DNA from 3 places in the Streptomyces sp. NPDC059828 genome. Region 1 is predicted to be linked to each of the others. Evidence: riboswitches for the same ligand, from Rfam matches in the RefSeq annotation. Region 1 holds a riboswitch; each other region holds the start of a gene.
The links. Region 1 has a riboswitch for cyclic di-AMP ahead of ACFV6V_RS28390 (transglycosylase family protein). Riboswitches for the same ligand answer to the same signal wherever they lie in the genome.
Positions count from the first base shown of each region.

Region 1 (3,268 bases):
TACGGCGGGCTCCAGCTCTCCCAGGAGGACTGGGAGCAGCACGGTGGTACGGCCTACGCCCCCAGGCCCGACCTCGCGAGCCGTTCGCAGCAGATCACGGTCGCGGAGAAGGTCCTCGCCACGGAGGGCTCGTCGGCGTGGGAGAGCTGCGCCACGGTCACCGGGCTCGTCAAGAGCTCGACCGCGCCGCAGGTCGACCCGGGTGACCTGGGTGCGCAGGACCAGACGCTGGGCGACTCCGGCGACTCCGGCGAAGAGGCGGACCCGCCGACGTTCGGTGACGGCGCCGACGCCGTCACTCCGGAGCCGTCGGCCTCGGCACCGGCCTCTGCCTCGCCGACCTCACCCGACGCTTCCACGGACGCCTCGGAGTCCGCGGAGCCCCCGACCGGCGACGACGGCACCTCGGAGTCCGCCGACGCCTCCCAGGGGGAGAGCAGCGGCACCGGCAAGCATCGCGGCACTCCTGCCAATGAGGATGAGGCGGATGAGGCGGGCACGGCAGGCGAGGTGGACGAGGCGGGCAATTCGGACGATAAGCGTGAATACGGCGGCCATGCCTCACGAGGTGACGCATCGGCACGAGACGCCGCCGGTGCATCGGATGAGTACACCGTCCGCCCCGGCGACAGCCTCTCGACGATCGCCGACGCGCACGAGGTGCCCGGCGGCTGGCCCGCGCTCTACGAGGGGAACCGCCAGGTCGTCGGGATCGACGCCGATCTCATCCTGCCCGGCCAGAGTCTCGATCTCGCCCCCGAGCAGGAGTAGTTGGCGGGGGTGGTAAGGGAGCTTATGTCCGCTTCTGTGAAAGTGAGACATGAGTCTCTTCCGGTCAACTGACCCCGGATGGCCGCCAAGTGGGGCCATCTACCCTCTCACCTGCAAAAACGGACATCAGGCTCCGTCAGATATGGGCGATTTCTCCCCGATGTTCCTCCTTTGAACATCGGGGAGACGTGTGTTTACGGTCTGACCGCTCGCCATACGCGGGCCCCGTCGACCGTCACGCCGAATCCTGCCGTCGGTCGAAGGGAACAGCCGTCGCGTTCAAGCGCCGTAGGCAGGAGCGGGGGACCCAAGGTAAGTGCCGTGCCGGCCCGATGAGGGCCCGGAACGGCTTGGGGTGAAGCCGCGCGCAAAGCCGCGCGGCCGGGCAACTCGTCTTCCGGTTCCGTCGGACACCCGATCGACGGACAGGGGGACACCCCATCGGCCCGAACCCGACAGCTCACCTCGTAGGCGTCGGTGAGGGGATCACTTCATGCTGCTTTCCGGCAAGGGCAAGCGCCGCCGCCCGAACGCCCGCACTGCTCGTATCGCCGCCTACGCCGCCGGGGTCACCGGTGCCGCCATCGCCGCGCCGCTCATGATCTCGGGGACCGCCTCCGCGGCGACCTCCTCCGAGTGGGACGCCGTCGCCCAGTGCGAGTCCGGCGGCAACTGGTCGATCAACACCGGCAACGGCTACTACGGCGGCCTCCAGTTCTCGGCCTCCACCTGGGCCGCCTACGGCGGTACCGCCTTCGCCGCCACCGCCGACCAGGCCAGTAAGGGCGAGCAGATACAGATCGCCGAGAAGGTCCTGGCCGGCCAGGGCAAGGGCGCGTGGCCGAACTGCGGTGTGAGCCTGTCCAGCACCCCGTACAACGGCGGCACCGCCGAGGCCCCCAAGACCGAGCCCGCCAAGAAGCCGGCCGCGAAGCCCGCCGCCCCGAAGCGCGCCGAGGCCCCGACCACCCGCTCCCAGCGCTCCGCCGCCCCGGTCAAGAAGGGTGACGGCGAGTACAAGGTCAAGCCTGGTGACACCCTCAGCAAGATCGCCGAGGCGAAGAAGGTCAAGGGCGGCTGGAAGAAGCTGTTCGAGCTCAACAAGGACATCATCGGCAACGCCGATGTGATCCACCCCGGTCAGCTGCTCCACCTGCGCTGACCCACCCGGCAGAACCTCGGGGCCTCCTTCCGCTCAGGGGCCCCTGCCCAGGGACTCCCCCCACCGGGGACCCGTGAGGTGACACCCCTCGCGGCATCCCCGTCCCCCGGCAACCCCGGCCCGGCGCACCGCACCTCGCCGTGTCCGTACGCTCCCTTCCCCCCGTAGCGCTATGGACACGGCAGGTGCACCCGGGCCGGGGTTTCTGCTGGTTTGCCTCCCTTTTTCGTCCCACGGGCCGGGCACCGGCAGGCCGGGGCCCCCGGTCCGGATAGGCTCATGTCGCAAGGCCAAAGCGACCCTGCACCGACGCTGCGGCAGCGGCGTCACTCCTAGCGACACATCCCAGAAGGAGATGCTCGTGCCGTCCATCGACGTCGTCGTAGCCCGGGAAATCCTGGACTCCCGAGGCAATCCCACGGTCGAGGTCGAGGTCGGCCTCGACGATGGCAGCACCGGCCGTGCTGCTGTGCCCTCCGGTGCCTCCACCGGTGCGTTCGAGGCCATTGAGCTCCGTGACGGAGACCAGAACCGCTACATGGGCAAGGGCGTCGAGAAGGCCGTCCTCGCCGTGCTCGAGCAGATCGGCCCGGAGCTCGTCGGGTACGACGCCACCGAGCAGCGCCTGATCGACCAGGCGATGTTCGACCTCGACGCCACCGACAACAAGGCGTCGCTCGGCGCCAACGCCATCCTGGGCGTCTCGCTGGCCGTCGCCCACGCCGCGTCCGAGGCCTCCGACCTGCCGCTCTTCCGCTACCTGGGCGGTCCGAACGCGCACCTGCTCCCGGTGCCGATGATGAACATCCTGAACGGCGGCTCGCACGCCGACTCCAACGTGGACATCCAGGAGTTCATGATCGCCCCGATCGGAGCGGAGTCCTTCTCCGAGGCGCTGCGCTGGGGCACCGAGGTCTACCACACCCTGAAGAAGGTGCTGAAGGAGCGCGGTCTGTCCACCGGGCTCGGTGACGAGGGCGGCTTCGCCCCGAACCTGGACTCCAACCGCGAGGCCCTCGACCTGATCATCGAGGCCGTCAAGCAGGCCGGATACGCGCCCGGCAAGGACATCGCCCTCGCGCTCGACGTGGCCGCCTCCGAGTTCTACAAGGACGGCAAGTACCTCTTCGAGGGCAAGGAGCGCTCCGCCGCCGAGATGACCGAGTACTACGAGGAGCTCGTCTCCGCGTACCCGCTCGTGTCCATCGAGGACCCGCTGTTCGAGGACGACTGGGCGGGCTGGAAGGTCATCACCGACAAGCTCGGCACCAAGGTGCAGCTGGTCGGCGACGACCTGTTCGTCACCAACCCGGAGCGGCTCGCCCGCGGCATCGA
Region 1 covers NZ_JBHWIW010000063.1:25,587-28,854, forward strand. The annotation lists gene ACFV6V_RS28385 (transglycosylase family protein) at 1-771, shown strand, start outside; cyclic di-AMP (ydaO/yuaA leader) riboswitch at 1,046-1,260, shown strand; gene ACFV6V_RS28390 (transglycosylase family protein) at 1,265-1,933, shown strand; gene eno (phosphopyruvate hydratase) at 2,289-3,268, shown strand, end outside.

Region 2 (3,268 bases), on a different contig from region 1:
AAGATCTCCTCGAAGACACGGGACTGGGCGTTGGTCCGGTAGAAGACGGCGACATCGCCCGCCTTGGCCTCGCCCGCGTCGGTCAGCCGGTCGATCTCGTCGGCGACGAACTGTGCCTCGTCGTGCTCGGTGTCGGCGACATAGCCGGTGATCTGCGCTCCGGCGCCCGCGTTCGTCCAGAGGTTCTTGGGACGACGGCTCTCGTTGCGCTCGATGACGGCGTTGGCGGCGGAGAGGATCGTCTGGGTGGAACGGTAGTTCTGCTCCAGCAGGATCGTGGTGGCGTCCGGATAGTCCTCCTCGAACTGGAGGATGTTGCGGATCGTGGCGCCGCGGAAGGCGTAGATCGACTGGTCGGCGTCACCGACGACGCACAGCTCGGCGGCCGGCAGGTCCTCGTATCCCTCGCCGACCAGCTCACGCACCAGGGTGTACTGGGCGTGGTTGGTGTCCTGGTACTCGTCCACCAGGACATGCCGGAAGCGGCGCCGGTAGTGCTCGGCCACGTCCGGGAACGCCTGGAGGAGATGGACGGTGGTCATGATGATGTCGTCGAAGTCCAGGGCGTTGGCCTCGCGCAGCCGCGCCTGGTACATCCGGTACGCCTCGGCCAGCGTCTTCTCGAAGCCTCCCCCGGAGCCTCCGGCCTGGGAGCCGCCCCCGGCCACCTGATCGGCGAACGCCTCCTCGTCGATCAGCTCGTTCTTGAGGTTCGAGATCTTGGCGCTGAACGACTTCGGTGGGAACTTCTTCGGGTCGAGGTCGAGATCGCGGCAGACCAGGGCCATCAGCCGCTTCGAGTCGGCGGCGTCGTAGATCGAGAACGACGAGGTGAAGCCGAGCTTCTTGCTCTCGCGGCGCAGGATGCGGACGCAGGCGCTGTGGAAGGTGGAGACCCACATCGCGTTGGCGCGGGGGCCGACGAGCTGCTCGACCCGCTCCTTCATCTCGCCCGCGGCCTTGTTGGTGAACGTGATGGCCAGTATCTGCCCTGGGTGGACATTGCGGGTCGCCAGCAAGTGGGCGATCCGATGGGTCAGCACCCGGGTCTTTCCGGAACCGGCTCCGGCCACGATGAGCAGCGGCGAGCCGGTGTGGACGACGGCGGCGCCCTGCTGTTCGTTCAGGCCTTCCAGCAGCGCGGCGGGGTCCACGGCCGGGCGTGGCACACCGCTGCGGTAGTACTCGTCCCTGGTCGGGGGCACGTCGAAGCGACCCCCGAAGAGGTCGTGAGGGACGTCCTCGGCGGGGGCGTGCTCGTCGGGCTCCGGAGGCGGGGGCTCCTCCGAGGCCGCGGAGCGCTGGAGGCCGGCCAGGAAGCTGTCGTCAAAGAGGCTGCTCATCGCTCTACGAGTCTAGGCCGCCGCACTGACAGCCCGCCGCCGCCTTCGCCTCAATCACGCGTCTCGATCACGCCAATCCACGCTCGTCACATTCTGTGAAGTTGCGGCCACGACACGCCAAGGTCACGGAAATGTATCGGACATAATGCGCACCGACCTTCACACGAGCGCCACAGTTTGGCTAGCGTGCTCGCCAAGGCAGCCCGTACCCCCGCGGCGACCAACGCCAATCGGGCAGCTCGCGCCGAATCCGACCATTCCGCAAGGAAGGTGAGGAACCGGGGACCCAACTCTCCTGTGCCCACCCGCACAAGAGGGGCCCCACCGGGGTGAATCGGGCCACGTTGCATCAAGGCCCGTAGGACAACCTTCCGTTCCGTCCGAACCCGACAGCTAACCCGGTAGGCGGCAAACGGAAGGAGATGCCTGCCTTGGCATCGCATCGCAAAGCGCGTGCCCACACGGGTACACGTACGAAGAATCCCGCCGTCGGGTTCACGACGGCAGCCATCGCGGGCGTCACCCTGCTGTCCACGCAGAGCGCCCAGGCCGAACCGCAGCCCAGCGTCGAAGAGGTCCAGAAGAAGGTCGACGACCTCTACCGCCAGGCCGGAACCGCGACCCAGCAGTACGACCGTGCCAAAGAGGAAACGGCGCAGCAGCGCCGCGAGGTGGACCAGCTCCTGGACAACGCCGCGGAGCGCACGGAGTCCCTGAACGAAGCCCGCCGCGCGCTCGGTTCGTACGCCGCCGCCCAGTACCGCACCGGAACGGTCACCCCGACCGCCGCGCTGCTCCTCGCGGACAGCCCGCAGGAGTACTTCGACCAGACGCGCCTGATGGACCGGCTGTCCGAGGAACAGCGCGAAGCCGTCACCGACTTCGAGGAGCAGCGGTCCGCGGCGGCGGATCAGCGCGCGGAGGCGACCAGGAGCCTGGAGACGCTCACCGACTCGCAGGCATCGCTGCGCAGCACCAAGGAGACGGTGCAGCGCAAGCTCGCCGAGGCGCGGGAGCTGTTGTCGAAGCTGACGGCGGAGGAGAGGGCACGGCTCGCGGAACTGGAGCGCCAGCGGGAGGAAGAGGCACACCGCAAGGCGGAGGCGAAGGCCAGGGCCGAGGCAGCGGCCAGAGCGGAGGCCGAGGCCCAACGCCGGGCGCAGCAGGAACAGGAGCAGCAGGGCACGGGAACCGGCGCGGGCACCTCCGCCGGCTCGTACGCCGCCAAGGCGCAGCAGGTGCTGTCCTTCGCCCGCAGCCAGATCGGCAAGCCCTACGTCTGGGGCGCGACCGGACCCAGCTCCTACGACTGCTCCGGCCTCACCCAGGCCGCCTGGCGCGCGGCCGGCGTCGATCTGCCCCGCACCACCTGGGACCAGATCGAGGTGGGTCAGCGGATCGCGGCGAAGGACCTCGTCCCCGGCGACCTCGTGTTCTTCTACGACGACATCAGCCACGTCGGGATCTACATCGGCAACGGGCAGATGATCCACGCCCCGAAGCCGGGCGCGAACGTCCGCGAGGAATCGATCTACTACATGCCGATCCACGGGAGCGTGCGGCCGGCCTGAGCGGGATCACGCTGCGGCCCGGCCGATCGGGGTGGCCTGGCCGCTGCCTGCGGGCCGAACGCATGAGCGCGAAGAAACCCCGCCAGGGACGACCTGGCGGGGTTCGGCTTCACCGAGCTGCCGGGATCACTCCCTGTTCAAGGCAGCTCGCAGACAGGCGATCAGATCGCCGGTCGGCACCTCGGTCCACGTGGCCCCTGGCACCCCCACGCGCATGACCTCATGACGCGCCTCGTCCAACTCATGCACCAGGACCTGGCGGCTCGTTCCGTCCAGCGGATCCACCCGCAGCCGGACGGCCCCGTGCGAGATCGTCGGGAACATGCTCCGCAGCACGTCATCCGCATGGAGGCG
Region 2 covers NZ_JBHWIW010000026.1:17,362-20,629, forward strand. The annotation lists gene pcrA (DNA helicase PcrA) at 1-1,343, opposite strand, end outside; cyclic di-AMP (ydaO/yuaA leader) riboswitch at 1,576-1,767, shown strand; gene ACFV6V_RS17530 (NlpC/P60 family protein) at 1,766-2,914, shown strand; gene ACFV6V_RS17535 (hypothetical protein) at 3,041-3,268, opposite strand, start outside.
Region 2: it holds a riboswitch for cyclic di-AMP, as region 1 does, so the genes downstream of both, ACFV6V_RS17530 (NlpC/P60 family protein) here and ACFV6V_RS28390 (transglycosylase family protein) in region 1, are expected to answer to the same signal.

Region 3 (3,268 bases), on a different contig from region 1:
CGCAGGCGATCGCGAGGCGCCACGTCGAGTGGCTGTCGGTGACGGTCACCCCGACGAAGTCGTACGTCATCGGGCTCGGCGAGATGTACGTCGCCGATCCGCGCTTCGCGAAGAACTACGACCGCCACGCGGAGGGCACGGCGGAGTTCGTGCGTGACGCGATGAAGGTGTACGCGGAGCGCCATCTCAGCGACGACTGAGACCGCTCAGCCGACCCGCGTAGGTACCGCCCCTGCGGTACGGTCACCAGGAGGGCCCCCTGGTGACCATCACCCGGTGACCACGCCCTTCCCCCGCGCCGTAGTCCGGTTGGCCGACGGCGACTCGCCTCCGGGCGCGCCTGCGGCCAGCCTGGTGGGACGCGGCTCCGTCCGCGGCCGTGGGCGGAGCGGGCAGGAGAGCAGTCTTGGCACAGTACGGCGACGACGAAGGCTTCCGGCGCAACACCGGCGGCCGTGTTCTCGTGCTGCTGCTGCCCTGGCTGATGATCATGGCCGGTGTGGTCTTCGACCTGTTCACCCCGGAGACCTACCGCGCCTCGCCGCTCTTCGCCGCCGCTCCGCTGCTCGCCGCCCCCTTCTACACCTGGCGCGGCACCGTGATCGCCATGGTCGCCAGTGTGCTGACCGTGCTCGGGCTGAACATCTACAACGGCACGGTGGGCCAGGTGCCGCCGGCCACCGAGGTCCTGACCGTGCTCACGGTGTCGATCGTCGCCCTCTACATCAACCGGGTACTCCGCCGCAGCGGTGAGCGGCTCGCCTCCGCCCGAGTCATCGCCGAGGCGGCCCAGCTCGCTGTGCTGCCCGAGCCCGCCGAACGGATCGGGGGGCTGCAAGTGGCCGCGCGGTACGAGGCGGCGCAGGCGGACGCGTTCATCGGCGGGGATCTGTACGCAGTCCAGGACACCGCGTTCGGTGTCCGTCTGGTGGTCGGGGACGTCCGGGGCAAGGGTCTGGACGCGGTCGCGACGGTGGCGGTGCTGCTCGGGGCGTTCCGTGAGGTGGCGGATGAGGAGTCCTCGCTGGAGAGGATCGCGCAGCGTCTGGAACGGGCGCTGGCCCGGGAGCACTCGCGGGCGCACGGACTCGACGAGGTCGAGGGCTTCACCACGGCGGTCCTGGCGGAGATCCCGCACGACGGTAGTTGCGTCCGGATCGTCAACCGGGGCCATCCGCCGCCCATCGTGCTGTACGCGGACGGCGTGCTCGACATGCTGGAGCCGAGTCAGGACGCGCTGCCGCTGGGTATGGGGGATCTTGCCCACTGGCCCGACCGTGCGGACGAGGCCCCGTTTCCGCCTGGGGCGACGCTGCTCCTCTATACGGACGGACTGTCCGAGGCCCGCGATCACCACGGGACCTTCTACGATCCGCGGGCGCGGCTCGGGGGCCGTCTCTTTCCCGGGCCCGAGGACCTGCTGGACGCGGTCGTCGCCGATGTACGTCGACACACGGGTGGCGGGCTCACGGACGACATGGCACTGCTGGCGGTCGGCAGGCCGGGTGTGCGGCAGCCGGTGCGGCGCAGGACGATGCCGGTGGTGTCCTGAGGCCCTGAGGCTTCCTCGGCCTGCACCGCATGATGAGTCGTCAGATATTCAACGGTGAACAATGTGGCGTGAGAGGCGGTCAACTCGCCCGATTCACCCAGCTAATGGGCGGTTGGTCCAGGCCGAAAATCGTTAATGATCAAGTGGAACGGCTTGGAATAGAGCCTCGGCGTCTATTAACGTTCGATAACGCAGCGCGGTTGTCCCAGTCGTCGCAAGAGACGGCACCGTGCGCACGCGCCGAATCCCGCAAGGGAACCGGGGAACCACCACTTGGGGTGAATCGGACACTTCGTGTGCCCGTAGGAGACCTTCCTGCTCCGAACCCGTCAGCTAACCCGGTAGGCGAGAAGGAAGGAAAGGAGCACGCCTCCGTGGCGTCCAACGAGCCTGCCCTCCAGGGGATTCCCACCACCGAGTGGGCCCCGTCCGCCGAATGGATCGCTTCCGACGGGGCGGAGGAGTGGAACCCGACGGAGGAGTCCGTCCGTCCGGTTCGCGGCAGGCACCGTGTCGTCAAGCAGCGGGGCGGCCTCGCCCGGAGCTCCACCGTTCTCGGTGTCGGCGTGATCGCAGCCGTCGGCGCGGGCGGCATCGCCACCGCGCAGGACAAGCCGGCCGTCTCCATCTCGCTGCCCGACACCATCACGGACAACCTCCCGGATGCCGAGTCCCTGCCCGGCGTGGGCTCCCTGATTTCGGACGACGGCTCCGACGAACAGGGCACGGACAGCGCGGCAGGCGCACCGCTCACCGCCATGTCCCTCGCCACCACCACCGACACCGCAGAGCCGGTCGGCACCCAGCAGGGCACCGCGGGCGAGGCGCTGCGCGCCCGGATCCTCCAGCAGGCCGAGCAGCAGCAGGCCAAGGTCGAGGCGGAGACGCGAGCGGCTGCCGAGAAGACCGCCGCGGAGAACGCCGCGGCCGAGGCGAAGAAGCAGCAGTCGGAGGCGGAGGCCAAGGCCGCCGAGGTCCAGCGCGAGGCGGAGGAGGCCGCTGAGGCCGCCCGGCTCGCCAAGCTCGCCGCGAGCTACTCGCTGCCCACGTCCTCGTACACCCTCACCTCCACCTTCGGCGAGGCCGGCTCCATGTGGTCGTCCGGCCACCACACCGGTCTCGACTTCGCGGCCCCCACCGGCACCCCGGCCAAGGCCGTGCACGGAGGGACCGTCAAGTCCGCGGGCTGGTCGGGCGCGTACGGCTACCGCGTGGTGCTGGAGCTCGAGGACGGCTCCGAGGTCTGGTACTGCCATCTGTCGTCGATGACCGTCGGCGCGGGCCAGGAGGTCGGCACCGGCGACACCATCGGACGCGTCGGTGCGACCGGCAATGTCACCGGGCCGCATCTGCACCTGGAGGTGCACACCCCGTCCGGCGAAGGTGTGGATCCGGCCGCCTGGCTGCGGGACAAGGGCCTGACCGTCTGACCCCGAGTCGCCAAGGGCTGTCCGCCCGGACACGGCCTAGTGCCGGTAGGGGTTGTAGTCCTCGTAGTCCCGGTGCGGCGGAGGTATCCGGGCGCGCCCCGTCGCCCTCGCCGCATAGGTCAGGGCCGGTGTCGCGACATGCTTGCGCTGCCAGAGGTGATGCAGCAGCTCCTGCTCGCGCGCGATGAAGTCCGGCCCTGCCGTGCCCCGGTGCGCCTGGTACCGCAGAAAGGCCAGCGAGGTCGCGAACGTCTCGTACTCGGAAACGGCACGGGCCGCAGCGCTC
Region 3 covers NZ_JBHWIW010000012.1:111,152-114,419, forward strand. The annotation lists gene ACFV6V_RS10670 (MerR family transcriptional regulator) at 1-200, shown strand, start outside; gene ACFV6V_RS10675 (PP2C family protein-serine/threonine phosphatase) at 407-1,552, shown strand; cyclic di-AMP (ydaO/yuaA leader) riboswitch at 1,781-1,915, shown strand; gene ACFV6V_RS10680 (M23 family metallopeptidase) at 1,927-2,982, shown strand; gene ACFV6V_RS10685 (PrsW family intramembrane metalloprotease) at 3,019-3,268, opposite strand, start outside.
Region 3: it holds a riboswitch for cyclic di-AMP, as region 1 does, so the genes downstream of both, ACFV6V_RS10680 (M23 family metallopeptidase) here and ACFV6V_RS28390 (transglycosylase family protein) in region 1, are expected to answer to the same signal.